Amycolatopsis sp. NBC_01480: one gene and its partner. The main gene of each other region encodes a partner of the protein of the gene in region 2 in a complex. Links are inferred from orthologs where the notes say so. Each region holds a gene or a part of one and is shown on either strand. Other genes may lie near its edges.

Region 1 (15,278 bases), 3.7 Mb from region 2 along the record:
CCGGAGTGCTCGGCGAAATACCGCACGCCTGGTGGTTTTTCGTGGCGCTGCAACCGATCGCGGGTGTGGTCTTCGCCCTCGACGGCGTACTGCTGGGGGCCGGCGATGCCGCCTTCCTGCGCACCGCGACGCTGGTCAGCGCCGGCGTCGGCTTCCTGCCGCTGATCTGGCTGTCACTGGCCTTCGGCTGGGGGCTGACCGGGATCTGGGTCGGCCTGTCGCTGTTCATGGTGCTGCGTCTGGCCGCGGTCCTCTTCCGCTGGCGCTCGGGACAATGGGCGGTGGTGGGCGCCGTGCGCTGACGCCCCAGCGGCCTTCAGGCCGGTTGGAAGAACGCCAGCATCCGCCGGGCGGCGTCCGGGGACGTCAGGAGTTCCTGCATGTCCGCGGACATCCGGGCGGCGGCGCCGGTGCGCTCGAACATCTCGCGTTCGAATTCCCGGACGGCGGCGGGAAAGTCGTCCGGGTGCGCGGCCAGCGCGAGGCCGAGCCGTGCGCCGTCGAGCAACGCCATGTTGGCGCCCTGGCCCACCGGCGGCATCAGGTGCGCGGCGTCGCCGAGCAGGGTGACGCCCGGAGTCGACGGCCAGGTCAGGCCGATCGGGAGCGTGGTGATCGACCGGGGCTGGACCGTGTCGTCGCAGGCCGCGATCAGGGCGGTGAACCGGGGGTCCCAGCCGTCAAACTCCTCGATCAGGCGTGCCCGGGCAGCGGCCGGGTCGTCGAACGGGATGCCGCTGGTGGTGATCCAGTCCTCGGCGGTGTGGAAGAAGCCGAGGTAGACGCGGACGCGGCCGTCGCCATTGCGTTGCGCCGAAAGGGATAACCCGTCGCCGAGCACCCAGTAGTTGCCACGCCCGACCATCGCCGCGAGGTCGGGGTGGGTGCGATCGACATCGGGAATGCCGAGTTCGACAACGTGCTGGCCGGTGTGCGCCGGACGGGCGTCGGTGAGCAGCGCGCGGACCCGGGACTCCGCGCCGTCGGCCCCGACCAGCAGGTCGTACGTCGCGCTCCGCCCCGCGGAAAAGTGCACCCGCCCATCGGCCGTGGATTCGAACGCGTGCCCCCAGCGCACCATGCCCTCGGGCAGCGAATCGAGCAGCAGGTCCCGCAGATCGGCGCGGTCGACCTCGGGCCGCGCGGACGGGGCGTCCTCGGGCGTGTCCTCCTGCAGCAGCAGCGTGCCGTCCGGCTCGAGCAGCCGCATGTCCTGCCCCTCCGGGCGGGCGATCGCGTGGAACCGGTCGATCAGCCCGGCCTCGCGCAGCGCCGGCTGCCCGGAGTGGATGTCGAGCATACCGCCCTGACCGCGCGCGCCGCGTGACGGATCACGTTCGTACACCACGGCGTCGAAACCGTTCAGGTGCAACATCCGGGCCAGGATCAGCCCGCCCAGACCGGCCCCGATGATGGCGACGGTCCCTGGCTTCTCCGGCTGGTTTCCGTTCCCGGTAACCGTTTTGGAAGCACTGCCCGGCCGGTTCATCCGCGGAGCCGGGGTGCGAGCACCGAGCGCACGGCCTTGGCCACCTTGCCCGCGGCGGATCCGCCCGCTTCTTCGGCTTCCGGTTCCAGCACGTGCTGGAACTGCCCCAGCAGCTGGTTGACCGACCGCCACAGCGGGACGAACAGGCCGGCGACCGGACCGGCGCCGCGGATCGGGCCGTCGGACAGCTCGGTGACCTTCTTGGCGAGCGTGACCGTGCCCGGGTCGCGCAGGATCAGGTGGACCTCTTCGCCGACCAGCCGGAGTTCCATCTGACGGGCGGCGGTTTCCTCCGGGTTGGCGTCGGTGGTCGTCTCCGGGTCGAGCTCGTCGATCTTGGCGGCCACCGCGGCCGGGTCGACCCCGAGCTCGCGCAGCACCTTGGCCGCCATGCTGTTCTCCGCCTGCAGCATCGCCTCGAGCAGGTGATGGCTGCCGACCGCGGAGCCACCGGCCAGCGCGCTGGCGGTGGACACGGTGTCCTCGGTGGCGGCGGTGCCGGACGGCCACGGGCTGCCGGCCGGAGCCTCCTGCGCACCCCTCAGCTCCGCCAGCACGGTGGCCCGGATCTTGCCGATCGGGGTGATCCGCTCGGCCAGCACCTTCGCGCCGACGCCCTCACCTTCCGCGACCAGCGCGAGCAGGATGTGCTCCGTGCCGATGTAGTTGTGGCGCAGCTGCAGCGCCTCGCGCAGGGCCAGCTCCAGCGTCTTCTTCGCGCGCGGCGTGAACGGGATGTGGCCGCTCCGCTCGTCCGTGCCGGGCTTGACCACCGCGGCGATGTCGGCCCGCGCCGTCTCCTTGTCCAGCCCGAGCTGGGTCAGGGCCTTCGCCGCGATGCTGTCCTGCGTTTCGAGCAACCCCAGCAGGATGTGCTCCGTGCCGATGTAGTTGTGGTTGAGCCGTCTGGCCTCTTCCTGGGACGCGACGACTACCTGACGGGCCTTCACGGTGAATTTCTCGAACATGCTTCCATGGTTGCAACCCTGTCAATACACTGATATTGACAGGGTCACCATGCCGAAGGGAGGGTGCTGTGGAGTCACCGTCGGACTGGGAGGACCGGCTCGCGCGCTGGCAGAACGAGCTGGAGCTGTTCGAGCGGCTGGACGAGACCCCCTGGGTCACGCTGGCCAAGGCGGAGGCCGAGGCCGGCGTCTCCCGCTCGGCCCTGCGGTCCTGGTACCGCAACGGTGAGATCGAGTCCCGGCTGGTGGACGGCCCGAACGGGCCGCAGCGCCTGGTCCGGCTGGACGCGGTGATCGAGCGCGCCGCGGCTTCCCCGCGCATCCAGCGCCGGGCCGAACGGGAAGTCAGCCTGGAAGCCCAGGTCACCCTGCTCCGGCACCGGGTCGACCAGCTCGAGCTGCGCCTGGCCGCGCTCGAACGGAAGTAGCCGCCTGGAAGCGGCTCGGCCGATGCACGCGTGCTGGCCCGGAAGCAACCCGTCCGCAGGCCGGAATTCGCTGGCCCGCCCGCCCCCGCGATGCCACGGTGGGCAGCATGCGCACGTTTCACCAGATCGACGTCTTCACCGGCCGGTTCCTGCTCGGCAACCCGCTCGCCGTGGTGCACGGCGCCGAGGGGCTCACCGACGAGCAGATGGCCGCGTTCGCCCGCTGGACCAACCTCAGTGAGACGACCTTCCTGCTGCCCCCGGTCCACGCGGACGCCGACTACCGGGTGCGGATCTTCACCACCGAAGGCGAGCTGCCCTTCGCCGGGCACCCTACGCTGGGCTCGGCGCGGGCGTGGCTCGAAGCCGGCGGCGTGCCGAAGGCCGCGGACCTGGTCCAGGAATGCGGGGCCGGACTGGTGCGCGTGCGGCGCACGGGGGACCGGCTCGCGTTCGCCGCGCCGCCCCTGATCCGCGGCGGCGACGTCGATCCCGCGGATCTTGCTCAGGTGAAGCGCGCACTGCGCCTGAAGGACGAGGACGTCGTCGGCGCGCAGTGGGCCGACAACGGTCCCGGGTGGCTCGCGCTCCTGCTCAAGGACGCCGAAACGGTGCTCGCGATCGAGCCGGACGCCGCCGCCTTCGGTGAGCACGACAAGGTCGGCGTGGTCGGCCCGCACCCGTCCGGAGGCGAAACGGCCTTCGAAGTCCGCGCCTTCGTGCGCACCGCCGAAGACCCGGTGACCGGCAGCCTCAACGCCGCGATCGGCCAATGGCTGATCGGCACCGGGCAGGCGCCGGAGTCCTACGTCGCCGCCCAGGGCACCCGCCTCCGGCGCCGCGGCCGCGTCCACGTCGAACGGGACGGCTCCGACATCTGGGTGGGCGGTGACACGGTCATCGGCATCACCGGATCGGTCCGGCTGCCGTGACCAGGGCCGGGACCGGCCGGCTCGGCGCTGTGGCGAAAACCACCCAGGTAACGGCTATGTTTCGAGCTTGCTGAGGCGATACAACTTTCGAGGCGGCAGCGTGGGCGTCTTCCCCTGACGAACCGCTACCTCCTGGAGGAACCCTTGTCGCCCGGCCGCGCCACCGTCCGGTCCTGGCTCATCTGGCTCACCGCGGTCACGGTCTACCTGCTGGCCGTGTTCCACCGCACCTCGTTCGGCGTCGCCGGGTTGCAGGCGGCCGAACGCTTCGGCGTCGGCTCGGCCGCGCTCGGCACGTTCACCGTGCTGCAGGTCGGGGTCTACGCCGCGATGCAGATCCCCACCGGCGTACTGGTTGACCGGTACGGCCCGCGGCGGGTGCTCACCGCCGCCGCGCTGATCCTCGGGCTCGGCCAGCTGCTGCTGGGCTTCGCGAGCACTTACGGCGTCGGCCTCCTGGCCCGCGGTGTCCTCGGGCTCGGCGACGCGCTGACGTTCGTCAGTGTGCTGCGGCTCGTCGCGGCCCACTTCCCGGGACGGCAGTACGCGCTGCTGACGTCGTTCACCTCGGCGGTCGGCTACATCGGCAACCTCGCCGCCACAGTCCCGCTGACGCTGCTGCTCGACGGTCCAGGATGGACAGTCACCTTCCTGTCCGTCGGCGCGATCACCTTGCTGTACAGCGTTCCCGTGCTGCTGCGCGTGCGCGACACCCCGCTCGGCGTGCCCGAGCCGGTCCGTGAACCGGTGCGCGCGGCCGAGCTGGCCCGCCAGGTCCGCACGGCGTGGCGGGTGCCCGGCACCCGGCTGGGCTTCTGGGTGCACTTCACCACGATGTTCGCGCCGAACGTGCTGACGCTGCTCTGGGGTTTGCCGTTTCTGGTGCAGGGACAGGGTTTGCCGCCGGCGACGGCCAGCGCGCTGCTGACCGTGTTCGTCTTCGGCTCGATGGCGGGCGGCCCACTACTGGGCACGTTGATCGGCCGCCGGCCCTCGCTGCGGATGCCGCTGGTCGGCGGGTACCTCGGCGGCGCCGCGGTGGTGTGGGCGGTGCTGCTCGGCTGGAGCGGGCCGCTGCCGGTGGGCGTGCTGGTGCCCGCGTTCGCGTTCCTGGCGCTGGGCGGACCGGCGTCGATGATCGGCTTCGCGCTGGCCCGTGACTACAACCCGATGCACCGGGTCGGCACCGCGACGGGGGTGGTGAACGTCGGCGGCTTCGTCGCCACCACGATCACCGCGCTGGCCGTCGGCGTGCTTTTGCAGTGGACAGGCGGCAATTTCCGCGTCGCGCTGCTGGCCGTCGTGGTGGTGCTGGCGGTGGGCACGGCCCGGATGCTGGTGTGGTGGCGCCGCGCCCGCGCGCACCTGTTCGCGGCCGAAGCCCGCGGCGAGGCGGTGCCGGTGCGCATCCGCCGCCGCCCTTGGGACACCGTCCCCGAAGCCCCGGTGCCCGCCGTCGCCGCCTGACCGCCAGAGCCGCCGCTAAGGCCTCCTTACCCGCGTGGCACGCGGGTAAGGAGGCCTTGACGGACTCAGGCCGAGTCCTGCCCGCTGCCCGCCGCACCCGGTCTGGATAGGGTTTCTCCCGTGTCCCGCCCGAAAGAACCGCGCCGCCCCGCTCCGCCGCCCGGTCTGCTGATCGTCGACAAACCGTCCGGAATGACCTCGCACGACGTGGTCGCGCGCGCCCGGCGGATCATGGGCACCCGCAAGGTCGGCCACGCCGGCACGCTCGACCCGATGGCGACCGGCGTGCTGGTGCTCGGCATCGAGCGCGCCACCAAACTGCTCGGCCATCTCGCCCTGGACCGCAAGACCTACCTCGCGACGCTTTCGCTCGGCAGCTCCACCACCACCGACGACGCGGAGGGCGAAACCCTCACCGAGGCGGAGCCCGGCGCCGTCGCGAAGGTGACCGACGAGCAGATCGCCGCGGGGATCGCCGCGCTCACCGGCGACATCCAGCAGGTGCCCAGCGCGGTCAGCGCCGTGAAGGTGGACGGCAAGCGCGCGTACGCCCGCGTGCGCGCCGGCGAGGAGGTCGTCCTCCCGCCGCGCCCGGTCACCGTCTTCCGCTTCGACCTGCTGTCCACCCGCCGCGAGGACGACCGCGTCGAGCTGGACGCCGTGGTCGAGTGTTCGTCCGGCACGTACGTCCGCGCGCTGGCCCGCGACCTCGGCGCCGCGCTCGGCGTCGGCGGCCACCTGCGGGCCTTGCGGCGCACCACCGTCGGCCCGTTCACCCTGGCCAAGGCCCGCACGCTCGACCAGCTCGAAGAGAAGCCGGAGCTGTCGCTGGACCTGGACGCGGCCGTCGCCGCCGCGTTCCCGCGCCACGACCTCGACGCGGCCGCCGCGCGCGCGGTCCGGCACGGCCAGCGAATCCCGGCGGTCGGCATCGAAGGCACGTACGGCCTGTTCGCGCCCGACGGCCGCGTGCTCGCGCTGGCCGCCGACACCGACGGTGCGGCCCGGTCGGTGGTGGTCCTGCTCCCCGCATAGGGTGGGCTCCGAGCAGACACCGGCGCGGGGAGAGTTGAGGACAGTGCAGCGGTGGCGTGGGCTGGGAGACCTCCCGGGCGGCTGGGGACGGTGCGTGGTCACCATCGGCGTGTTCGACGGCGTGCACCGCGGGCACCAGGCGCTCATCTCGCGCACGGTGCGGGCGGCGGCCGAGCGCGGCCTGCCGAGCGTGCTGCTGACCTTCGACCCGCACCCGTCCGAAGTGCTGCGCCCCGGCAGCCACCCCGCGCAGCTGACCACGTTGCGGCGCAAGGCCGAACTGGTCGAGAGCATGGGCATCGACGCGTTCGCGGTGCTGCCGTTCACGCTCGAGCTGTCGAAGCTGAGCCCGGACGAGTTCGTGCACGAGGTGCTGGTGGACCGGCTGCACACCGCGGCCGTGGTGGTGGGCGACAACTTCACCTTCGGGTTCAAGGCGGCGGGCGACGTCGCGCTGCTGCGCCGGCTCGGCCAGCGCTTCGGTTTCGTGGCCTACGGTGCGGAGCTGCAGGGCCGCTCGCTCGCCGAGGGCGACCGCGCGGCCAACGACATCACCTTCTCCTCCACCTACATCCGCTCGTGCATCGACGCGGGCGACGTGGTCGCGGCCGCCGACGCGCTCGGCCGCCCGCACCGGCTGGAGGGCATCGTCGTGCGCGGTGACGGCCGGGGCCACGACCTCGGCTACCCGACGGCGAACCTGTCCACGCCGCGGTTCGCCGCAGTGCCCGCGGACGGCGTATACGTCGCCTGGTTCACGCGCTCGTCGGACCCGGGGCGGCGGCTGCGCGCGGCCGTCTCGGTGGGCACGAACCCGACGTTCTCCGGTCGCGAGCGCACCGTCGAGGCGTTTGTGCTCGACGTCGACGAGGACTTCTACGGCCAGCACGTGGCGCTCGACTTCGTGACCCGCCTGCGCGACCAGGTCCGCTTCACCCGCTCCGAAGACCTGGTCACGCAGATCGACGACGACGTCGCCCGCACCCGCAAGGAGCTGGCCGCCGGCGACTGAGCGTGTTCCCCTGGTCGGGCACACCGCGGGGCGGAAAGGGCAGTTCCGGTCACCTGAAGGCCGTCGCGGTGGCAAGATACTCACCAGCGGTATCGACGACGTGGGGCTGAGGGGGAGCGGAACGGGTGGAGGACCACAAGATCGTTCAGCGGAACGTGGCGCTGCAGCGGGAGTGGTACGGGGAGCCGCTCGGTGACCGTGTGCGCAGGCTGGTGGTGGCCTTCGACGTGTCCCAGGCTTTCCTGGCCGAGGTGCTCGGGATCAGCGCGCCGATGCTCAGCCAGGTGATGAGCGGGCGGCGGGCGAAGATCGGCAACCCGGTGGTGCTCGCGCGGATGATCATGCTCGAGCGCAAGATCCTCGTGCCCGAGGTCGCGGCGGGCAACCGCGACGCGATGCAGTCGGCGCTGGAGGACGTGCGCGACGCGCGGCCCACGGTCGGCCGCGACAACATCCCGCTCGGCTCGGACGACAAGACGGTGCTCGCCGCGCTGCGCGAGCTGGCGGAGGACGAGGACCTGGCCGAGGCGGCCAAGCGCCTCGACGACGACTTCCCGGCGATCGCCGACCTGCTCCGCCGCGCCGGGGCGAGCCACTAGCCGGTGCGGCTGTTCTCCGCGCTCAGGCCGCCGGCCGACGTCGCCGCCGAGGTGGCGGACGCGCTCGGCGACGGTGATCCGGCGCTGCGCTGGGCCGAGCCCGCGGGCTGGCACGTCACGCTCGCGTTCTACGGCGAAGCCGACATCGGCGAGCGCACCTCCTTTCTCCGCACCGCGCTGGCCGGACGGCCGCCGGTCGAGGTCCGGCTCGGCCCCGCGGGAACTTTTCCGGGCGTCCTGTGGTTGGAAGCCCGGGGAGACGGCCTCGCCGACCTGGCGCACGCCGCCGGCGCGGAGTCCGAACGGCCGTATCGCCCGCACCTCACGCTCGCCCGGTTCCCGCGCGAAAGCGGCCCGGGGGAGTGGCCGCGACGGCTCGCCGGGTTCGCCGGCCGGGCCTGGACCGCGGGGCGCGTGGTGCTGATGGCGAGCGACGGCCGGCCGTACCGCGAGGTCGCGGCATTCGGCCTGCACCGCGCCTGAAGGCGCAGATCACACGGCTGGTAATCTCGATGATCGGGTCCGGCTGCAGTCCGTGGCGGCCGAGACCGGCTACCCGGCCGCGCAGCGCGGCCCGGGCCCCACGGCACTGAGTATGAGGAGTTACCCCAGTGGCACTGTCCACCGATGAGAAGAAGACGATCCTGGCCGAGTACGGCTTGCACGACTCGGACACCGGATCCCCGGAGGCGCAGGTCGCGCTGCTGACCAAGCGCATCGTCGGGCTCACCGAGCACCTCAAGGAGCACAAGCACGACCACCACTCCCGTCGTGGCCTCCTGCTGCTGGTCGGCCGTCGCCGCCGGCTGCTGAACTACACGGAGAAGGTGGACGTGGCGCGTTACCGAGAGCTGATCAAGCGCCTCGGCCTGCGCCGCTAGCTGTAACCCGAGGGGGAGTGACCGCCGGTCGCTCCCCCTCGGCCTAGTACCACCCACAGGCGGCGCGAGCGCGCTGGAGGAACCGTCCGCCGGTCCTCGGTAGTGGTTCCCGGGCAGACGGCCCGGGGGCTTCGATCGAAGACCGGCCTCACTCCTCGAGCGTCCTCAGGCGTAACGGGTCCCAGGATGGGAGACTCGCGTCGTACGAAGGAACTAAAGAGGAGATACACCCTATGACCGACTCCACCGGAGTCACCGTGCACGAAACCACTGTGCATGAATCAGAAGCAGTGCTGGACAACGGCCGTTTCGGCACCCGCACCGTCCGCTTCGAGACGGGCCGCCTGGCCAAGCAGGCCGCCGGCGCCGTGGTCGCGTACCTCGACGAAGAGACCATGCTGCTGTCCGCCACCACGGCGTCGAAGCACCCGAAGGAGCACTTCGACTTCTTCCCGCTGACGGTCGACGTCGAAGAGCGCATGTACGCCGCGGGCCGCATCCCCGGCGCGTTCTTCCGCCGCGAGGGCCGCCCGTCCACCGACGCGATCCTCACCTGCCGCCTGATCGACCGGCCGCTGCGCCCGTCGTTCGCCGACGGCCTGCGCAACGAGATCCAGGTCGTCATCACCGTCCAGAGCCTCAACCCGGACGACCCGTACGACGTGCTCGCGATCAACGCCGCCTCGGCGTCGACCCAGATCGCCGGCCTGCCGTTCTCCGGCCCGGTCGGCGGCGTCCGCGTCGCGCTGATCGAGGACCAGTGGGTCGCGTTCCCGACCTGGTCGCAGCTGGAGAAGGCCACCTTCAACATGGTCGTGGCCGGCCGGATCGTCGGCGACGACGTCGCCATCATGATGGTCGAGGCCGAGGGCAGCGAGCACACGCTCGACCTGATCGCCGCGGGGGGCAAGGCGCCGGACGAGGTCTCGGTCGCCGAGGGCCTCGAGGCCGCCAAGCCGTTCATCAAGGTCCTGTGCGAGGCGCAGCAGCGCCTGGCCGCGGACGCCGCCAAGCCGACCGGCGAGTTCCCGGTCTTCCTGGCCTTCGAGCAGGACATCTACGAGGCCGTCGCCGCGATCGCGACCGACGACCTGGCGAACGCCCTGCAGATCGCCGGCAAGCAGGCCCGCGACGCCGCGACCGACGAGGTCAAGGCCACCGTGCTGGCGAAGGTCGGCCTGGGCGAGGGCGAGGCCTTCGAGGGCCGCGACAAGGAGATCGGCGCCGCCTTCAAGGCGCTGTCGAAGAAGATCATGCGCAAGCGCGTGCTCACCGACAAGATCCGGATGGACGGCCGCGGCCTGACCGACATCCGCTCGCTCTCGGCCGAGGTCGCGGTGATCCCGCGGGCGCACGGCTCGGCGCTGTTCGAGCGCGGCGAAACCCAGATCCTGGGCGTCACCACGCTGAACATGCTCCGCATGGAGCAGCAGATCGACTCGCTCTCCCCGGAGACGCACAAGCGCTACCTGCACCACTACAACTTCCCGCCCTTCTCCACCGGTGAGACCGGCCGCGTCGGCTCGCCGAAGCGCCGCGAGATCGGCCACGGCATGCTCGCCGAGCGCGCCCTGGTGCCGGTGCTGCCGAAGCGGGACGAGTTCCCGTACGCGATCCGCCAGGTCTCCGAGGCGCTGGGCTCCAACGGCTCGACCTCGATGGGCTCGGTCTGCGCGTCCACCATGGGCCTGTACAACGCCGGCGTGCCGCTGAAGGCGCCGGTCGCGGGCATCGCGATGGGCCTGATCTCCGACGAGGTCGACGGCGAGACGCGCTACGTCGCGCTGACCGACATCCTCGGCGCCGAGGACGCCATGGGCGACATGGACTTCAAGGTCGCCGGCACCAAGGACATCATCACCGCGCTGCAGCTGGACACGAAGCTCGACGGCATCCCGTCGGAGGTCCTCGCGGCCGCGCTGAAGCAGGCGAAGGACGCCCGGCTCACCATTCTCGAGGTCATCAACGAGGCCATCGACGGCCCGGACGAGATGAGCCCGTACTCGCCGCGCGTCACCAGCGTGAAGATCCCGGTGGACAAGATCGGCGAGGTCATCGGCCCGAAGGGCAAGATGATCAACTCGATCACCGAGCAGACCGGTGCCGACATCTCCATCGAGGACGACGGCACGATCTACGTGGGCGCGGCCGACGGCCCGTCGGCGGAGGCGGCGATCGACCTGATCAACGCCATCGCCAACCCGCAGCTGCCCAAGGTCGGCGAGCGCTTCCTCGGCACCGTGGTGAAGACGGCCGCGTTCGGCGCGTTCGTCTCGCTGCTGCCGGGCAAGGACGGCCTGGTGCACATCTCCAAGCTGGGCAACGGCAAGCGGATCAACAAGGTCGAGGACGTGGTCAACGTGGGCGACAAGCTCCGCGTCGAGATCGCCGACATCGACAACCGCGGCAAGATCAGCCTGATCGTGGTCAAGGAAGAGGAGGCTGCCCCGGCCGCCGACTCGACCGACGCCCCGGCCGAGGCCGACAAGGCCGAAGCCAAGTAAGACACCGCTTCGCCACAGCGCGTAGCAGCAGTTGTCCGTGAAGGCCTCCTTACCCGCGCTGGTAAGGGGGCCTTCACGGCATGTGAGTAAGGAACCCATGGCACGGCAGGTTTCCGGGCACGAGCAGCCCGTCGGCAGCACCCGCACGCTCGAGTCCACTTCGGACGGTGCGGTGGTCAGGCGGAGCGTGCTCCCCGGCGGGCTGCGGGTGATCACCGAGCACGTCCCGGCCTCGCGCTCGGCCACGGTCGGGCTGTGGGTGGGCGTGGGCTCGCGCGACGAGCCGCCGGCCGTCGCCGGAGCCGCGCACTACCTCGAGCACCTGCTGTTCAAGGGCACGGCCAACCGCGACGCGACGCAGATCGCCGAGGAGATCGACGCCGTCGGCGGCGAGTTCAACGCGTTCACCGCCAAGGAGCACACCTGCTACTACGCGCAGGTGCTCGACGCGGACCTGCCGCTGGCCATGGACCTGGTCACCGACGTGGTCTTCGAGGCGCTGTGCACCGACCGCGACATGGACACCGAGCGCAGCGTGGTGCTCGAAGAGATCTCCATGCGCGACGACGACCCCGAGGACCTGCTGCACGAGACGTTCGTCGGCGCGATCCTGGGCGAGCACTCGCTGGGCCGCCCGGTGCTGGGCACCGAGCAGTCCATCACGGACATGGCGCCGGCCGCGTTGCGCGGGTTCTACAAGCGCCGTTACACGATGCCGCGGATGGTGCTGGCGGTGGCCGGCAACGTCGAGCACAGCCAGGTGCTTCGCTTGGTGCGCAAGGCATTGCGCGACCGGCTGAACGGCGCGGGCACCCCGGTGCCGCCGCGGTCCGGGCGCGCCCGCATCCTCACCGTGCCGAAGCTGGCGCTGCACACCGACGACACCGAGCAAGCCCACGTGATGCTGGGCCTGAAGTCGTTGTCGCGCCACGACGAGCGTCGGTTCGCGCTCTCGGTGCTGAACGCGGCGCTCGGCGGCGGCATGAGCTCGCGGCTGTTCCAGGAGATCCGCGAACGGCGCGGGCTGGCGTACCAGGTGTACTCGTCGGTCGCGAGCTACGCGGACACCGGCCACATGGCCGTGTACGCGGGTTGCCAGCCGGAGAAGCTGGGCGAGGTCGCGGGCGTGATCCGCGACGTGCTCGACCAGGTCGCGGCGGACGGGCTGAGCGAGGCCGAGGTGGCGCGGGCCAAGGGCCAGCTGCGCGGCGGGCTGGTGCTGGGCCTGGAGGACACGGCTTCGCGCATGTCGCGCATCGGCAAGAACGAGCTGAACTACGGGCAGTACCTCGGCGTGGACGCCACCGTCGCGCGGATCGACGCGGTCACCACCGAACAGGTGTGTGCGCTGGCTCGCACTCTGCTGCGCCGCCCCGGTGGCGTGTCGGCCGCCGCGGTGGTGGGGCCGTACGCTCACGCCGACGACCTGCCGGACGACCTGCACGAGGTGATCGCGTCATGACCGAGTCCCCGATCCGCGTCGGCGTGCTGGGCGCGCGCGGCCGCATGGGCCAGACGGTGGTGGAGGCCGTCGAGGGGGCGCCCGACCTCGAAGTGGTGGCCGCGCTCGACGCCGGCGACGACTTCGCGCCGCTGTCCGCCGCGCAGGTGGTCGTGGACTTCACCCACCCCGACGCGGTCATGGACAACCTGAAGTACTTGGTGGAGCACGATGTGCACGCCGTGGTCGGCACCACCGGCTTCAGCGAGGAGCGGCTGGCGACGCTGCGTTCGCTGCTGGAGCCGAAGCCGTCGCTCGGGGTGCTGATCGCGCCGAACTTCGCGCTCGGTGCCGTGCTGGCGATGCGCTTCGCGGCCCAGGCGGCGAAGTTCTACCAGTCCGCGGAGATCATCGAGCTGCACCACAACCGCAAGGCCGACGCGCCGTCCGGCACCGCCTCGCACACCGCGCGGATGATCGGCGCCGCGCGCAAGGCCGCCGGGCTCGAGCCGGGGCCGGACGCGACGACGTCCGGATTGGACGGTGCCCGCGGCGCGCTGATCGAGGACGTGCCGGTGCACTCGGTCCGGCTGCCCGGGCTGGTGGCGCACGAGGAGATCCTGTTCGGCGGCGTGGGGGAGACCCTGACCATCCGGCACGACTCGCTCGACCGGACCTCGTTCATGCCCGGGGTGCTGCTCGGCGTGCGCTCCGTGGTTTCGCGGCCCGGCCTCACGGTCGGCCTGGAGAACGTGCTCGACCTGTGAGGGCCCGCAATGTCGCGCTGCTGCTGACCGCGGCGCTGGTGGTGTACCTGGTGCTGCTGGCCGACCGGGCGGTGGCGCTGTTCGCCACCGGGTCGGCGGCCGGCATCGCGCTCGGCGTCGGCGTGTTTCTCTTGCCGCTGCTGGGCGTGTGGATCGTCGTGGCCACCTGGCGCTCCGGCGTCCAGATCCAGCGGCTTTCGCGGCGGCTGGACGCCGAGGGCGGCCTGCCCGACGTGTCCGACCTGCCGCGCCGCCCGTCCGGCCGGGTCGACCGCGACGCCGCCGACGCCTGGTTCGAGGGCCGTCGCGCGGAGGTCGAGGAGAACTCCGGCGACTGGCGCGCCTGGTACCGCCTCGCCTACGCCTACGACATCGCGGGCGACCGCCGGCGGGCCCGCGCGACCATGCGCAAGGCCGTCGACCTGGAAGCCGCCGACCGCTGACGAAAACAGGGGTCGGCGCTCAATAGGGGTTGCTTCGGCAGCAGATCCGTGCTGCGTCAGTGCAGCCAGCCGGCGAACAGCGCGGGGGACGCGGCGAGCAGGCTGAACCGCACCCAGCGCCCGGCCAGGCCGGCGGCGAGGAACGTGCTCATCCGCATCCGCACCATCCCGGCCAGTACGCTGGTGGCCATGAACGGCGGCAGCCCGACCAGCGAGCTGACCCCGTAGGTGCCCGCCATCCAGTTCGGGTGGCGCTGGCAGCGCTCACGCAGGGCTTCGACCTTGCTGCGCAGCACTTTCGTCCGGCGGTGCCAGCGCTCCCGGCGCTCCGTCGGTGGCCGTTCGCGGACCCGGTGCAGGCGATCGTGCAGGAACTTCGGCAGTTTGATGCTGCCGCGCGCGGCGAGGAAGTACAGCAGCTTCCCGGCGATCTGCCCGGCCGCCACGGCCGCGCCCAGCCACAGCCAGTGCGGGTTGTGCTGGCTCGCGCACAGCCCGACCACGAACAGCTCGGCGTTCACCAGCGGCACGATGGCCGAGCCGAACGCGACGCCGAAGGTGATCAGCAGCCAGCCCATCGTGCCTCCCCCCGGTGAGTGATTCTCGGTGATTCCGGTCATTCCAAGCTAGCAGCCGTCACGAAAAGGTCACGGGGGTTAACCCCCCTCTTCGGCCGGGGGCGGCCACCAGAAGATCACGTGGACGTCGGTTTCCGGCCACCTGCCGCTGCCAGTCTGGCCAGGTGACCGACGCGAGTTTCGCCGATCGCTTCGCCGGTGCCTGCGCGGCGGTCGTGCGGGTGCTGCCGTTCGGCCTGTCCCGGATCGTGGCGCCGAGCTTCCTCGGCTTCGCCGTGATCAACGGCTGCACCTTCGGCGTGGACCTGCTCCTGCTGACCCTGCTGCACGGCGGGCTCGGCTGGCCGGTGTGGCTGGCCATCAGCGTGTCGTACGTGGTGGCGTTCGGGCTGAGCTTCGTGCTGAACCGCGCGCTGAACTTCCGCTCGCACGCGCCGGTGGGCCGGCAGGCGGTGCTCTACGTCGTGGCGATCGGCGTGAACTACGCGGCGTTCCTGCTCGGCGTGGGGGCCGGGCTGAGCGCGCTGGGCGTCGAGTACCACCTGGCGCGGCTGGTCGCGGGCGCCTGCGAGGGCGTGTTCATGTACTGCGTGCTGCGCTGGGTGGTGTTCGCCCCGCGCACGGAGTCAGTGCGTGAGCTCCAGCCGTAGCGTGCCGGTGAGCCGGACTTCGCGCAGCATGCCGCTGCCGGTGTCGAGGGTGCGAACGGTGCCGTCGGGCGCCCAGCCGGTGCG
Region 2 (15,073 bases):
GTGGTGACGGCCGATCGTGAGCTGCGCGGCCGCGTCACGGACCTCGGCGCTTCGGTGATGGGGCCGGGCACGCTGCTGCGCCACCTCGACGGCTGAAGGCTCCGGTAAGGCCTCCTTAACCGCGTTCTACGCCGGTAAGGAGGCCTTAACCGCGTCCTACGCGGGCAAGGAGTCCTTGACGGACTTGCCCGGCTCAGCGGGCGATGCCGTCCCGCATCTCGGCGACCAGCGACGCGACCACTGCCTTGAGCGAGCCGTTGTACTGCTTCGCCACCGCCCGTTGCCGCAGGTAGCTCGGGCCGCAGGCCAGGATCGTCTCGACGTCGCGCAGTTCGGCCGCGCAGTCGAGGCGGCGGGCCACCGGCTCCAGGCGGTCCAGCAGGTCGGCGATGTCGTCGGTGACCAGGCGCTCGCGGCCGGCGGCGTCGAGGATGACGATCGCGTCGATGCCGTAGCGGGCGGCGCGCCACTTGTTCTCCTGGACGTGCCACGGCGGCAGCGTCGGCAGCCGCTCGCCGTTGTCCAGGCGGGTGCTGAAGTCCTCCACCAGGCACTGCGTCAGCGCCGAGATGGCGCCGACCTCCTCCAGTGTCGGCAGGCCGTCGCAGACGCGCATTTCGATCGTGCCGAAGTGCGGCGCCGGGCGGATGTCCCAGCGGATCTCGGAGAAGTGGTCGATCACGCCGGTGGTGAACATGTCGGCCACGTACCGCTCCAGCTCGCTCCATTCGGCGAACTGGAACGGCAGCCCGGCCGTCGGCAGCTGCTGGAACATCAGCGCCCGGTTGGACGCGTACCCGGTGTCCTCCGCGCCCCAGTACGGCGAGGACGCCGAGAGCGCCTGCAGGTGCGGCGCGTAGTTCAGCATCGCGTCGAGCACGGGCAGCGCCTTGTCGCGGTGGTCGAGGCCGACGTGCACGTGGACGCCGTAGATCAGCATCTGCCGGCCCCACCACTGGGTGCGGTCGATCAGCTTGGCGTACCGCTCCTTGTCGGTGACTTTCTGCTGGTACCAGTTGGAGAACGGGTGCGTGCCGGCGGAGAACAGCTCCACGCCCAGCGGGTCGGTCACCTTGTGCACCACGTCGAGCGATTCGGTGAGGTCGGCCTTCAGCTCGGCGACCGTGGTGCAGACGCCGGAGATCACCTCGATGGTGTTGAGCAGCAGCTCCTGTTTGATCTTCGGGTGCTCGGCGGCGCCGTCCGGGCGCACCTGGTCGAGGATCCGCTCGGCGACCGAGGACAGCTCGCCGCTGCGCCGGTCCACCAGCGCCAGTTCCCACTCCGCGCCGATGGTCGAACGGCGTGAAGGGGTGAAGTCGATCCGCATGCCCGCCCGGTCAGACCTGGGCGCCGTTGTGCGGGTCCGCGCCGGGCGGCGGGCCCTGGCGCACGCGCAGCAGCAGGAGCGCGATCGCGGTGGCGAGCGCGAGGATGCCCAGCGGCATGGACAGCGAGGGACTGACGCCGATCAGGTTCGGCACGATCAGCAGCAGCAGCCCCACCACGAAGAACAGCAGGACCACGAACGCGCCCTTGCGCGGGCGGGGCAGGGGCGGCGGCTCCGGCGGGACGAAGTGCTCGTCGTCCTCGGCCGGGTCGTCGGAGAACATGGTGGCGTCCCACGTCGTGCCGCCGCCGCGCCAGCCTTCGCTCGGCTCGGCGGGCTTCTCCTGCTTCGCGGGCGGCGTGCTGGGCGGGCTGGTGTCCGAGGGCCGATCGGCCGCCGTGTCCTCGGCGACCTCCAGCGCGTCCTCGGCGAACACGCCCACCCCCTCCGCGCGCAGGTCCGCCACGATCTCGGCGAACGTCGCGTCGACGTCCTCAGGCCCGTCCGTGCCTTTCCCCCTGCTCATCAGGCACCTACCTGTCCCGCCCGCGTCGCCCGGGCGAAGTCGACACTGCTGCTGAAGATCAGTTCCGCGTCGTTGTCCTGGGTCGCGACGTGAAAACTGTGCTCCAGCACCACTTCGGTGACGTCCGTGCTGGAGATCCCGGCCAGCACGAGCCGTGAGTTCTCGGGCTCGACGACGTGGTCGACCCGCGAGTGCAGCAGCAGCACCGGCTGCGTGACCTTGCCGAGGTCGGCGCGCACCAAGCGCCACAGCTGCGCCAAGCTGGCGGCGGCGCGCACCGGGGTGCGCGGGTAGGCCAGCTCCGTCTCGCCGGGCTTGGCGATGTCGTTCGCGATCGCGGGCACCGAGGGGACGACGTGCGCCAGCAGCGGCAGCAGCTCCGTGTCCCACTTCAGCCGGGTCACCGACGGGTTGACCAGCACCAGGCCGGCGATCCGGTCGCCGAACTCCTCGGCCAGCCGCAGCGTGAGCGTGCCGCCCATGGACAGGCCGCCGACGTACACCGTCTCGCAGGTGGACAGCAGCGCGAGCAGCTCTTCGCGGACGGCGCCGTACCAGTCTTGCCAGGTCGTGCGGTTCAGGTCCTGCCAGCGGGTGCCGTGGCCGGGCAGCAGCGGGCAGCGGACCGCGTACCCGGCTTCGGCCAGGTGGTCGCCCCAGGCCCGCAGCCCCGCCGGCGTGCCGGTGAAGCCGTGGCAGAGCAGGAACCCGGCCCCGGACGAACCGGTGTGGGCGAACGGTTCCGCGCCGGCGAGCACGCCCATGACGAACGCCTTCCGATCGAAGCGGTGTAGGTCTTCCATGCTCTCACGCTCGCGCGGTGTTGTGGGGCCCCGGCCGGTGCCCGTGCTCACCCGCCTGCGCTGTGAGATCGGTCGCTGCCGGGCAGTAGCCCCCGGTCTCGCATTGTGCGCGGACCGCCGGGTTTCGTAGTCTTGACGACTGAGAACTCGGACGTCGGGCCACGGGAAGGACAAGAGCGCGGTGGTGTACTGGCTCATGAAGTTCGTGTTCATCGGTCCGCTGCTCAAGACGCTGTGGCCGACCAAGGTCGTCGGCGCGGAGAACATCCCCGAGACCGGCGGCGTGATCCTGGCCGGCAACCACCTCGCGGTGGCCGACTCGTTTTTCATGCCGCTGCGGGTCAAGCGCAAGGTCACCTTCCCGGCCAAGTCCGAGTACTTCACCGAGCCGGGCCTGAAGGGCCTGCTCAAGAAGTGGTTCTTCACCGGCGTCGGGCAGATCCCGATCGACCGCTCCAGCGGCAACGCGGCGCAGGCCGCCCTCGACACCGCCACCCGCCTGGTCCGCGAGGGCCACCTGCTCGGCATCTACCCCGAGGGCACGCGCTCGCCCGACGGCCGGCTGTACAAGGGCAAGACCGGCGTCGCCCGGATCGCGCTGGAGTCCCGCGGCCTGGTGGTGCCGGTGGCCATGGTCGGCACCGACAAGGTCAACCCGATCGGCTCCAAGATGTGGTGGCCGCGCCGGCTGGAGATCCGCTTCGGCACGCCGCTGGACTTCTCGCGGTACGACGGCCTCTCCGGCGACCGCTTCATCGAGCGGTCGATCACCGACGAGATCATGTACGCGCTGATGGAGCTGTCCGGCCAGGAGTACGTGGACATCTACGCGGCGAAGGCCAAGGAGCTGATCGCCGCCGAGGCCGCGGGCGTCAAGGCGAAGGTGCCGGAGCAGCCCACGGGCCGTGCCGCCGACCGGGTGCCCGAGACCAAGGCGGGCTAGCGGCGCTCCGAAGCGACGCTGATACGTTTTCGCGATGCGTTTTTTCTACGACACCGAGTTCATCGAGGACGGCGTGACGATCGACCTGGTGTCGATCGGTGTCGTTGACGAGCGCGGCCGCGAGTTCTACGCCGTGTCGACCGATTTCGACCCGGGCAAGGCCGGCCCCTGGGTGCGGGACAACGTGCTGCCGAAGCTGCCCTCGCCGGCCGACCCCGCGTGGCGCAGCCGCGAGAAGATCCGCACCGACCTGCTGGAGTTCCTCGGCAAGCCGCCGGGCGGCATCGAGCTGTGGGCCTGGTTCGCGGCCTACGACCACGTCGCGCTGGCCCAGCTGTGGGGCCCGATGCCCGCGTTGCCGCGCCAGCTGCCGCGCTTCACGCGTGACCTGCGCCAGCGCTGGGAGGACGCGGGCAAGCCCAAGCTGCCCGCCGCCCCGACCGACCAGCACGACGCGCTGGCCGACGCCCGGCACAATTACCAGCGCTGGGACGTCATCGAATCGGCCTTCCGCCGCCGCTGACACCGGGGCTTGCCGTGATGGGGGAGCGCGGTGCGTCGTCTGCTTGCTGTTTTCGTGGGGCTGGTGCTTGTCGCGGGACTGGCCGCGTCGGCACCGAGCCCGACTTCGCCGCGGGACTACCTGATCTACGCGCTCAGCCTGCTGCGGGCCCGCTCGATCGACCGGGATTCCCTCGACTGGCCTGAGGTGGAAGCCGGCGCGTTGCACCTGGCGGCGAGCGCGTCCGACCGGGCGGGCACCTACCCGGCGATCCAGAGCGTGATCCGGCAGCTGGGCAACCCGCACACCAGCCTGCTCACCCCCGCGCAGGCCGTGCCCCCGCTGCCGCAGACCATCGAGGTGCCGTCCAACTGGACCTCCGGTGACGTGGCCGTGCTGACCATCCCCGCGTTCACGTTCGACCCGGACGGCGAACGCCGTTACGTCGCCGCCGGGCAGACCGCGGTCGCGAACGCCGATTCGGGCCGTCCGTGCGGCTGGATCGTCGACCTGCGCGGCAACATCGGCGGGGCGATGGCCCCGATGCTCACGGTCCTGGCGCCGCTGCTGGACGAGGGCCTGCTGGGCTCGTTCGAGGGCCCCGACGGCACGAGCACCTGGACCCTGCACGCCGGTCAGGTCCTGCTCGACGGCCGGCCGCAGGCCGCGGAGGTCAACCCGCTGCGCCTGGCCCGCCCGCAACCGCCGGTCGCCGTGCTCACCGACGGCCAGACGGCCAGCTCGGAGAAGCGACACTCGTGGCGTTCCGCGGTCTCTCCCGCACTGCCAGCTTCGGTCAAGCCACTGCTGGTTTCGCCACCGGCAACGAGGCCTACCGGCTCAGCGACGGCGCCGTCCTGCGGGTCACGTCCTCGCGCGACGTCGACCGGGCCGGCCGCGTTTACGACAACATCCCGATCCAGCCGGACCACCCGCTGCCCGCGGCCGCGACCACCGATCAGGAGGTCGCGGCCGCGACGGCCTGGCTGCACACCCAGCCCGGGTGCGCCCGCCACTGAGTCAACGGCGCGCGCGAACGGCCGCCGCGAGCGTGTCGAGCAGGCCGGTGGTCGTGTCCCAGTCGAGGCAGGCGTCGGTGATCGACTGGCCGTAGGTGAGCTCGGAAGCCCGGCCCAGTACCAATTCCTGGCGTCCGGCGGTCAGGAAGCTCTCCATCATCAGCCCGACGATCCCGCGCTCGCCCGCGGCGATCCGCGCGGCCAGCTCGGTCACCACCTCGCCCTGGCGGACGTGGTCCTTGCGGCTGTTGCCGTGGCTGGCGTCGATGATCACGCGCTCCGGCAGGCCCGACTTCTTCAGCCGCCCCAACGTCTCCGTCACCGAGGCGGGGTCGTAGTTGGGGCCGGCCGAGCTGCCGCGCAGGATCACGTGGCAGTCGGGGTTGCCGGAGGTGGTCAGCAGCGCCGCCAGGCCGTCGACGTTGATGCCGGGGAACACGTGCGACGCCGCGGCCGCGCGGGTGGCGTCGACCGCCACCTGGATGTCGCCCTCGGTCGAGTTCTTGATCCCCACCGGCATCGACAGCGCGCTGCACAGCTGCCGGTGCACCTGGCTCGCCGCCGTGCGCGCGCCGATCGAGCCCCAGGTGACGATGTCGGCGATGAACTGCGGCGTGATCGGGTCCAGGAACTCGCACCCCACCGGCAGGCCGAGCGCCGACACGTCGAGCAGCAGCTTGCGGGCCAGCCGAAGGCCCTTGTTCACGGCGAAGGTGCCGTCGAGGTCCGGGTCGTTGATCAGGCCCTTCCAGCCCAGCGTGGTGCGCGGCTTCTCGAAGTACACGCGCATCACGATGTGCAGGTCGCCGCGCAGCTCCTCGGCCTTGGCGGCCAGCTTGCGGGCGTAGTCGAGCGCGGCTTCGGGGTCGTGCACCGAGCACGGGCCGACGACGACGGCGAGCCGGTCGTCGCGCCCGTCGAGGATGTCGACAGTCTCACTGCGGCCGGTTTGCACGACCTTGGCCACGGCGGCGTCCACGGGATGGTCCTCGCGGAGCAGGGCGGGGGAGATCAGCGGGCTGATCGCGGTGGTGCGCTGGTTGTCCAGCGAACCCGCGTCGGCGGGCCCGGCACTCAGCTGGGGGGTGATCACGGCGGGTGGTTCCTTCCTGGAGGACACCGACCCGCGGGCAACTCGCCGAGCCGGTGGAAATCCGGCTCGGGCGGTGGTGGTCAGCGCAGGTTCACGCCGCCGTGCCCACCCGGGGCCGGCTTCGTAAACCAGAAATAGCGCTGCACGAGGCCAAGGTAGCACAAGCGTGACGGTGTACCGATTCGCCAGGTGGTACGGGCTGCACCGATCCAGAGGAAAGCCGCTACCCTGGCGGCGAAATGTGACTGCAATCTCCACGTGACGAAAAGACGGAGGCTCGAGATGCGTGTCGGTGTGCTGACGGGTGGCGGGGACTGCCCGGGCCTGAACGCGGTGATCCGCGCGGTGGTCCGCAAGGGCATCGAGGTGCACGGCTGGGAGCTCGTCGGCTTCCGCAACGGGTGGCAGGGGCCGCTCACCGGCGACAGCAGGCCGCTCGGCCTCGACGACGTCGAAGACATCCTCACCCGCGGCGGCACGATCCTGCGCTCCTCGCGGACGAACCCGTACAAGGTCGACGGCGGGGTCGAGAAGATCAAGTCCGTGCTGGCCGAGCAGCAGGTCGACGCGCTGATCGCGATCGGCGGCGAGGACACCCTCGGCGTCGCGAAGCGGCTGACCGACGACGGCGTCGGCGTGGTCGGCGTGCCCAAGACGATCGACAACGACCTGGGCGCCACCGACTACACGTTCGGCTTCGACACCGCGGTGTCCATCGCGACCGAGGCGATCGACCGGCTGCACACCACCGCGGAGTCGCACCACCGCGCGCTGGTCATCGAGGTCATGGGCCGGCACGCCGGCTGGATCGCGCTGCACTCCGGCGTGGCCGGCGGCGCGAGCGTGATCCTCATGCCGGAGCGCGAGTTCTCCGTCGACCAGGTCGTGGAGTGGGTCGAGCGCCGGTTCGAGCGCGAGTACGCGCCGATCATCGTGGTGGCCGAGGGCGCGCTGCCCGAGGGCGGCCAGGAGAAGCTGCTGACCGGCGAGAAGGACTCCTTCGGGCACGTCCGCCTCGGCGGCATCGGCAACTGGCTCGCCGACGAGATCGCCCACCGCACCGGCAAGGAGTCCCGCGCCGTGGTGCTCGGGCACGTGCAGCGCGGCGGCACGCCGACCGCGTACGACCGCGTGCTCGCCACGCGCTTCGGCCTGCACGCGGTGGACGCGGTGGCCGACGGCGACTTCGGCGTGATGGTGGCGCTGAAGGGCACCGACATCGTCCGCGTGAAGCTGTCGGAGGCGACCGCCGAGCTCAAGACCGTGCCGCTGGAGCGGTACGAAGAGGCCGAGGTCTTCTTCGGCTGAGTCTTTCCCGCGCCGGGTGGGACCAGCCCCACCCGGCGTACGGGGGCGCGCGGGATTCCGGGCGCCCCGGGTGATCATTACCTTCGCTGCCATGCGGATTCTCTTGGCGGGCTTGGCCCTGTTCTCCCTGGCGGCGGTCCCCGGCCCCACAGTGCCCACTGTGTCCACTGTGTCCACTGTGGACGGGATCTGGCAGGCCGATGGCTACGGCCAGTTCGTGGCGGTCTCAGGCGGCCGGCTGACCACGTACGACGTCACTTCGGTCAGCTGCCTGCCGGGCTCGCTCACCGGCACCGGCGACGGCACGACGTTCACCACGAGCGAGGGCACCGTCGCCACGATCCGCCAGGACAAGCTGAGCTTCGACGGCGACCTGGGCGTGCGCTCGCTGCGCCGCCTGCCGGGCGGGCTGCCCCGCGCCTGCCAGGCGGCGCCGGACCGGAGCGCACTGTCCACTTTCGACGTCTTCTGGCACACCTATGCCGAGAACTACCCGTTCTTCGCGGCGAAGGGCGTCGACTGGCGGGCCGAGGGCCAGGCCGCGCGAGCCGAGGTGGCCGCGCACCCGGAACGGCTGTACGACGTCCTCTGCGGACTGATCACCCCGCTGCACGACGCGCACGTCGGCCTGCTGACGCCGGACAAGCGCTGCACGTCGCCGCGGCCCGGCACGCCGGACCCGTCGATCATCCCGCGGGCCGTCGCTGTGACGGACGCCGCGCTCAGCGCCCCGGTACAGCGCTGGGCGGACGGGGCGATCTCGTACGCCGACCTGCCGGGTGGCCTCGGCTACCTGCGGATCACCGGATTCCAGGGCTACACGGACACTTTCGCCGGTGATCGCGAGGTCCTGGACCACGCGCTCGACGCGATCTTCACCGCTTCACGCGTGGGCTCGCTGCGCGGGCTGGTGCTCGACTTGCGGGTGAACGGCGGAGGCGCCGACCCGCTCGGCCTCGCCGTCGCGGCCAGGCTGACCGACGCGCCGCACTTCGCCTACGCCAAGCGCACGCGCAACGACCCGGCCGACCCGTCGCGGTTCACCGCACCGCAGCCGTTCACCGTGCGCCCGGCCGCCGGACCGCGCTACACCGGCCCGCTCGCCGTGCTGGTGGGGAACCTCGACGTGTCGGCGGGGGAGACGTTCACGCAGGCGCTGCTCAACCGCACCCCGCGGCAGGTGCTGATCGGCGAGAACACCCAGGGCGTCTACTCCGACACGATGGACCGGACGCTGCCCGAACCGGGCTGGACCGCCGTCGTGCCCAACGAGGAGTACCTCGACCCGCGCGGGCGCACGTACGACGGCACGGGCATCAGCCCCGACGTCCGCACGCCGGTCTTCACCCCCGTCGAGTTGGCGGCCGGCCGCGACACCGCGCTGGCCACGGCACGCCGTCTGCTGGGCGGCCGCTGACTCTAGGACGCCGGCGCCTGCCACGGCGGCCGGACCCAGTCCCAGTGCGGCACCGGCTCGTCCGTGGCCGGCCCGGCGCCGGGCGCCGAGAACAGCACGGCCAGCCGGCTGCCCCACTCCAGGTAGCCGGCGAACGAGGCGCGGAACTCCGGGTCGGCGGGCAGCCCGGCCTCGTCGGCGGCGTCGAGCAGGAGCGACACCCAGCGTCGCCGCTGCTCCTCGGTGATCCCGCGGCCGAGGTGCCGGCCGATCATGTGCGGGTGCCCGCCGTGGTGCGCGGTGTATTCCGCCGGCCCGCCGAGCACCTCGCCGAGCCAGGTCGCGACGTGCTCGGCGTGGTGCGCGTCCATGGCGCGGAAAACCGGCTCCAGCAACGGGTCCTGGAGCACGTGGCCGTAGAAGACCTCGGTCAGGCGGGTGAGCGCCGGGCCGCCGCCGGCCCACTCGTACAGGGTGGGCGGACGGGCGCCGCCCAGGCCCGTGACGGCCGTCGGCTCGTAGTGGCGCATCTCTTCGAGGTCCCCGACGTAATCGCGGATCGCCGCGAAGAACGCCGGGAAGTGCGGGCCGGTGCGGAAGCCCTTGAGGTGGTCGTCGGCCGAAGTCCACCGGATCGCCAGGACGTAGCGCGTAGGGTCTTCGGCGCAGCGGCTGAGGTCGTAGCCGAGGCATTGGGGTGCCTTCGCGAGCGAGACGGCGGCCTCGGCGTACGCGGCTTCGAACGCCGTCGTCCGATCGGCCGGAATGGTGTAGCGCAGGTATTCCACGATCATGCGGTCAGCAGACCGCACCCGGCGCGGCCGGGCAACCACGTACTTTCCGGTGCGTAGCTTCAGGAGGCCGTGATGACGGGCAGGCGTTACTGGTGCCCGGTCGAGCTCGCCGTCGACGTGATCGGCGGCCGGTGGAAGCCGGTGATCCTGGCGCACCTCAAGGAGGGCGTGCACCGCTACGGCGAGCTGCGCCGCCGCATGCCGGGCATCAGCGAGAAGATGCTCACCCAGCAGCTGCGCGAGCTGACCGCCGACGGGCTCGTCCGCCGCGACAGCCTCGACGGCCGGGTGCCGCACGTCGAGTACCGGCTCACCGAGGAGGGCGAGGCGCTCGGCCCGGCGCTCACCGCGCTCTACGCCTGGGGCGAACGCCGGGCCGCGGCCACCGGGGTCACCTTCGAGACACCGGCCTGACCGCTAGGCCACCTTCAGGGACATAGCTGCCTTGAAGGTGGCGCGGCGACGGGTGGGTCACTCCGGGCGGGTCGCGGCGGGGTCCGTCGCGTCCAGGTGCCGCTCCAGCGCGTCGAGCCGGTCGGACCAGAACCGGCGGTACGGCGCGAGCCAGGCATCGACCTCGGCCAGCGGCTCGGCGCGGAGCTGGTAGCAGCGGCGCTGGGCCGCGACCCGCACCGTGACCAGGCCCGCCTCCCGCAGCACGCGCAGGTGCTTGGACACGGCGGGCTGGCTCAGCGCCAGCTCGTCGACCAGCTCGCCGACGGACCGCTCGCCGTCGCGGAGCAGGTCGAGGATCGAGCGGCGGCGGGGCTCGGCGAGGACGTCGAAAGTCTGCATCACACCAGGGAATGTGCCGCGCCGCGTTCATGCCTGTCAAGGAATGTTCGAATTGCCCGGTGTTGTATCTGGACTAGACCATTGACCTAATGGTCTAGTCCACTTTACGGTGTGACGGTCCCCACCTCGTCCCGTCACCTGGTGTGACTCCCCGAAGGGAGCCCGGCATGGTAGGTCCGCGCAAGAGGAGCTTCTTGTCCCTGATCGGCACGGTGAGCGCCGCGCTCGTCGGCCTCGCCCTCGCCGCCACGGCAGCGCCCGCTGCCCCGGCCTCGGACAGAGAGGCCGCGCCGGCGAGCGCGCAGGCGTCCGTCGGCAAGGTCGTCGGTTACTTCACCGAATGGGGTGTCTACGACCGGAACTACCACGTCAAGAACGTCGAGACCTCCGGCTCGGCGGCGAAGCTGACGCACATCAACTACGCGTTCGGCAACGTGACCAACGGCGGCTGCGCGATCGGCGACGCGTACGCCGACTACCAGAAGACCTACGACGCCGCGGGCAGCGTCGACGGCGTCGCCGACACCTGGGACCAGCCGCTGGCCGGCAGCTTCAACCAGCTGAAGAAGCTCAAGGCCAAGCACCCCGGCCTGAAGGTGCTCTGGTCGTTCGGCGGCTGGACCTGGTCCGGCGGCTTCGGTCAGGCCGCGCAGAACCCGGCCGCGTTCGCCGACTCCTGCTACAACCTGGTCAACGACCCGCGCTGGGCCGGCGTGTTCGACGGCATCGACCTCGACTGGGAGTACCCGAACGCCTGCGGCCTGAGCTGTGACACCAGCGGCGCGGCGGCGTTCAAGAACGTGATGGCGGCGATGCGGGCCAAGTTCGGCTCCTCGAAGCTGGTGACCGCGGCCATCACCGCCGACGGCACGAACGGCGGCAAGATCGACGCCGCCGACTACGCGGGCGCGGCCCAGTACGTCAACTGGTACAACGTGATGACCTACGACTACTTCGGCGCCTTCAACGCGCAGGGCCCGACCGCCCCGCACTCGCCGCTGACCTCCTACAACGGGATCCCGACCGCAGGCTTCTACGCCGACGCGGCCATCCAGAAGCTCAAGAGCAAGGGTGTGCCGGCGTCGAAACTGCTGCTGGGCATCGGGTTCTACGGCCGCGGCTGGACCGGTGTCACACAGGCCACCCCGGGCGGCACCGCCACCGGCCCCGCGGCGGCCAAGTACGAGCCGGGCATCGAGGACTACAAGATCCTCAAGTCCAGCTGCCCGTCCACCGGCACGATCGCGGGCACCGCGTACGCCAAGTGCGGTTCGAACTGGTGGAGCTACGACACCCCGGGCACGATCGCGGGCAAGGTCAGCTACGCCAAGACCCAGGGCCTCGGCGGCGCGATGGTCTGGGAGCTCTCGGGCGACACCACCAACGGCGAGCTGGTCACGGCCGTCGCCAAGTGAAGGCACCAGTGGAATGACTCCCCGGTGTGGCCGGCCGCGCACGAGCGCGCCGGCCGCACTGGGCCCCACGGAACCGAGCCCGCCGGAACCCCTCCGGCGGGCTCGTCCGGTGTCCGGAAGCAGAACTGTCGGTGTCCCGGATTATCGTGCGGGACGTGAAGTTCACGGGATTCGGGGAGTACGCCGTCGATTTCTACGACGGGCTGGAGGCCGACAACTCCAAGTCCTACTGGGACCAGAACGTGGCGGTGTACCAAGGCGACGTGCGGGCGCCGATGGAGGCGCTGCTCAAGGAGCTTTCGCCCGAGTTCGGCCAGGGCTTCGGCGAGGGCAAGGTGTTCCGGCCGTACCGCGACGTGCGGTTCGCCAAGGACAAGACGCCGTACAAGACGCACTGCGGCGGGGTGATCGAGGCCGGCCGCGGCGGCGGCGCGTACTACGTGGAGCTGGGCCCGGCCGGGCTGCGCGTCGGTGGCGGCTGCTTCCACCTGGCGTCGGATCAGCTGGCGCGGTTCCGCACGGCGGTCGACACCGAGCTGCACGGCCCGGTGCTGGAGAAGATCCTGGCCACGCTCCGGCGCGGCGGCTGGGAGATCAACGGCGACCGGCTCAAATCACGCCCGCGCGGCTTCGCCGAGGACCACCCCCGCATCGACCTGCTCCGGTACCGCTCGGTCTACGCCGCGCGCACCTGGGAGCCCGCCGACTTCCTGCACGAGCGCGAGGCGCTGGAGCGCGTCCGCAAGTCGTGGCGGCAGCTGCGGGCGTTCAACGAGTGGGCCCGCGACCACGTCGGGCCGAGCGAGCAGCCCCGGCGCTGACCCCGCCCCGTTCGGAGGAATCCCAGTACGCGCGTACCGGAAAATCGCTGGTCATCGGGCTGCCGGGCCGGCGGATCCGGCTCTGACCAGGGCGAAGGCGAAGGTCGCGGCCGCGGTGAGCCGAACCACCGTCCGGCCGACGGTGGTGAGCGACCCGTCAGGTTTCTGAACAGTTCCTCTGAACTTTCGGTATCGGTACAGACGTGGGCGGGACGAAGGACTACTCTCAACGAACGTGAGCCGACGCGCGAAGATCGTTTGTACCCTGGGCCCTGCCACCTCCACGCCGGAGAAGATGCAGGCACTCGTAGACGCCGGAATGGACGTCGCGAGGATGAACTTCAGCCACGGAAGCCACAGCGACCACAAGCAGGTCTACGACCTGGTCCGGTCCGCCGCGGCCCAGAGCGGCCGCCCGGTCGGCATCCTCGCCGACCTGCAGGGCCCGAAGATCCGGCTCGGCACGTTCGCGAGCGGCTCGGTCGAGTGGCACACCGGCGACATCGTCCGGATCACCGTCGAGGACGTCGCCGGCACCCATGACCGGGTCTCCACCACCTACAAGGGACTGGCCAAGGACGCCAAGCCGGGTGACCGCCTGCTCGTCGACGACGGCAAGGTCGGCCTCGTGGTCAAGGGCGTGGAGGGCCCGGACGTGGTGTGCGAGGTGACCGAGGGCGGTCCCGTCAGCAACAACAAGGGCGTTTCGCTGCCCGGCATGGACGTCTCGGTCCCAGCTATGTCCGAAAAGGACATCGAGGACCTGGAGTTCGCGCTGCAGCTGGGCGTGGACTTCGTCGCGCTGTCCTTCGTGCGCTCGCCGGCCGACATCGACCTGGTCCACCAGGTGATGGACCGCAGCGGCAAGGGCCGGCTGCCGGTCGTGGCCAAGATCGAGAAGCCCGAGGCGGTCTACAACCTCGAGGCGATCGTGCTGGCCTTCGACGCGGTGATGGTCGCCCGCGGCGACCTCGGCGTCGAGCTGCCGCTGGAGCAGGTCCCGCTGGTGCAGAAGCGCGCCATCCAGATCTGCCGCGAGAACGCGAAGCCGGTCATCGTCGCGACGCAGATGCTCGAGTCGATGATCAACAACTCCCGCCCGACCCGCGCCGAGGCCTCCGACGTCGCGAACGCGGTGCTCGACGGCACCGACGCGGTGATGCTGTCCGGTGAGACCAGCGTCGGGCGCTACCCGATCGAGACGGTGCAGACGATGGGCCGGATCGTCGAGGCGGTCGAGACCGACTCGCCGGTCGTGCCGCCGCTGACGCACGTCCCGCGCACCAAGCGCGGCGTGATCTCCTACGCCGCCCGCGACATCGGCGAGCGGCTGAACGCCAAGGCGCTGGTGGCCTTCACCCAGTCCGGCGACACGGTCCGCCGCCTGGCCCGGCTGCACACCCGGCTGCCGCTGCTGGCGTTCACGCCGGAGGAGTGCGTGCGCAGCCAGCTGTCGATGACCTGGGGCACGAACACCCAGATCGTGCCGCGGGTGGACTCCACCGACCAGATGATCCAGCAGGTCGACCACAAGATGCTGGAGATGGGCAAGTACCAGCGCGGCGACCTGGTGGTCATCGTGGCCGGCTCCCCGCCCGGGACCGTGGGCTCGACCAACCTGATCCACGTGCACCGCCTCGGTGAAGACGACCACGCGTAAGGGGCGCCCGCCGGGCCCGCCGTCTAGGGTTCGGGCATGACTGAGATGGCCAGGAAGGCCGCCACCGGGCTGGACGAAGATCCTGGTGGCGGCGGGCAGCCGGTGCTCGACCGGCTGGTCGCCTTGCTCGACCTGGAGAAGCTCGAGGAGAACTACTACCGCGGCGTCTCGCCCGTGCACTCGCCGGTCCGCGTGTTCGGCGGCCAGGTGGCGGGGCAGGCGCTGGTCGCGGCCGGGCGCACGGTGCCCGAGGACCGCCGCGTGCACTCGCTGCACGCGTACTTCATCCGCGGCGGCGACCCGAGCGTGCCGATCGTCTACGAGGTCGACCGCATCCGCGACGGCCGCTCGTTCACCACCCGGCGGGTGGTCGCCGTCCAGCACGGCAAGGCGATCTTCTCGCTGTCCGCCTCGTTCCAGAAGGACGAGGGCGGCATCGAGCACGCCGACGCCATGCCGGACGTGGTGGGCCCGGAGACGCTGCCGACGTTCCCCGAGCGCGTCGAGGGCCTCGGGTTCGCCAAGCACCCGCGCCCGATCGACGTCCGCTACGTCAACGAGCCGCCGTGGATCACCCGCGAGACGGGCGAGCGGCCGGCCGCCAACCGCGTCTGGATGCGGGCCGACGGCAAGCTGCCGGACGATCAGCTGCTGCACGTCTGCGTGCT

The links.
Region 1: OG371_RS29645 (region 2) and OG371_RS46330 share a complex: the UniProt entries of both Bacillus subtilis proteins name them as parts of the possible RNA degradosome complex. The link is inferred for Amycolatopsis sp. NBC_01480 from one-to-one orthologs.

Annotation. Positions count from the first base shown.
Region 1 is NZ_CP109442.1:9,928,595-9,943,872, reverse strand. The notes cover bases 8,706-11,679. They hold OG371_RS46330 (polyribonucleotide nucleotidyltransferase), read left to right. Parts: upstream 8,706-9,044; coding sequence 9,045-11,315; downstream 11,316-11,679. Other genes in these bases: OG371_RS46325 (M16 family metallopeptidase), read left to right, coding at 11,413-11,679; rpsO (30S ribosomal protein S15), read left to right, coding at 8,706-8,811. Outside these bases: OG371_RS46390 (MATE family efflux transporter), read left to right, coding at 1-302; OG371_RS46385 (FAD-dependent oxidoreductase), read right to left, coding at 317-1,414; OG371_RS47580 (Clp protease N-terminal domain-containing protein), read right to left, coding at 1,486-2,457; OG371_RS46370 (excisionase), read left to right, coding at 2,526-2,885; OG371_RS46365 (PhzF family phenazine biosynthesis protein), read left to right, coding at 2,993-3,817; OG371_RS46360 (MFS transporter), read left to right, coding at 3,962-5,284; tRNA pseudouridine(55) synthase TruB, read left to right, coding at 5,405-6,319; OG371_RS46350 (bifunctional riboflavin kinase/FAD synthetase), read left to right, coding at 6,363-7,331; OG371_RS46345 (helix-turn-helix transcriptional regulator), read left to right, coding at 7,457-7,930; OG371_RS46340 (2'-5' RNA ligase family protein), read left to right, coding at 7,934-8,413; more of rpsO, read left to right, coding at 8,542-8,705; more of OG371_RS46325, read left to right, coding at 11,680-12,777; dapB (4-hydroxy-tetrahydrodipicolinate reductase), read left to right, coding at 12,774-13,523; OG371_RS46315 (tetratricopeptide repeat protein), read left to right, coding at 13,520-13,966; OG371_RS46310 (hypothetical protein), read right to left, coding at 14,023-14,544; OG371_RS46305 (GtrA family protein), read left to right, coding at 14,709-15,194; OG371_RS46300 (GNAT family N-acetyltransferase), read right to left, coding at 15,171-15,278. UniProt on the Bacillus subtilis protein: Involved in mRNA degradation. Catalyzes the phosphorolysis of single-stranded polyribonucleotides processively in the 3'- to 5'-direction. Necessary for competence development in Bacillus subtilis.
Region 2 is NZ_CP109442.1:6,189,520-6,204,592, forward strand. What follows is about bases 5,743-8,511. They hold OG371_RS29645 (6-phosphofructokinase), read left to right. Parts: upstream 5,743-6,498; coding sequence 6,499-7,524; downstream 7,525-8,511. Other genes in these bases: OG371_RS29640 (3-deoxy-7-phosphoheptulonate synthase), read right to left, coding at 5,743-6,213; OG371_RS29650 (S41 family peptidase), read left to right, coding at 7,616-8,511. Also shown: OG371_RS29605 (NUDIX domain-containing protein), read left to right, coding at 1-96; OG371_RS29610 (glutamate--cysteine ligase), read right to left, coding at 194-1,330; OG371_RS29615 (hypothetical protein), read right to left, coding at 1,341-1,856; OG371_RS29620 (alpha/beta hydrolase), read right to left, coding at 1,856-2,620; OG371_RS29625 (lysophospholipid acyltransferase family protein), read left to right, coding at 2,841-3,602; OG371_RS29630 (polyadenylate-specific 3'-exoribonuclease AS), read left to right, coding at 3,637-4,125; OG371_RS29635 (S41 family peptidase), read left to right, coding at 4,863-5,123; more of OG371_RS29640, read right to left, coding at 5,125-5,742; more of OG371_RS29650, read left to right, coding at 8,512-8,941; OG371_RS29655 (group II truncated hemoglobin), read right to left, coding at 8,944-9,714; OG371_RS29660 (winged helix-turn-helix transcriptional regulator), read left to right, coding at 9,787-10,128; OG371_RS29665 (ArsR/SmtB family transcription factor), read right to left, coding at 10,186-10,509; OG371_RS29670 (glycoside hydrolase family 18 protein), read left to right, coding at 10,677-11,924; OG371_RS29675 (DUF2461 domain-containing protein), read left to right, coding at 12,080-12,745; pyk (pyruvate kinase), read left to right, coding at 12,981-14,405; tesB (acyl-CoA thioesterase II), read left to right, coding at 14,442-15,073. UniProt on the Bacillus subtilis protein: Catalyzes the phosphorylation of D-fructose 6-phosphate to fructose 1,6-bisphosphate by ATP, the first committing step of glycolysis.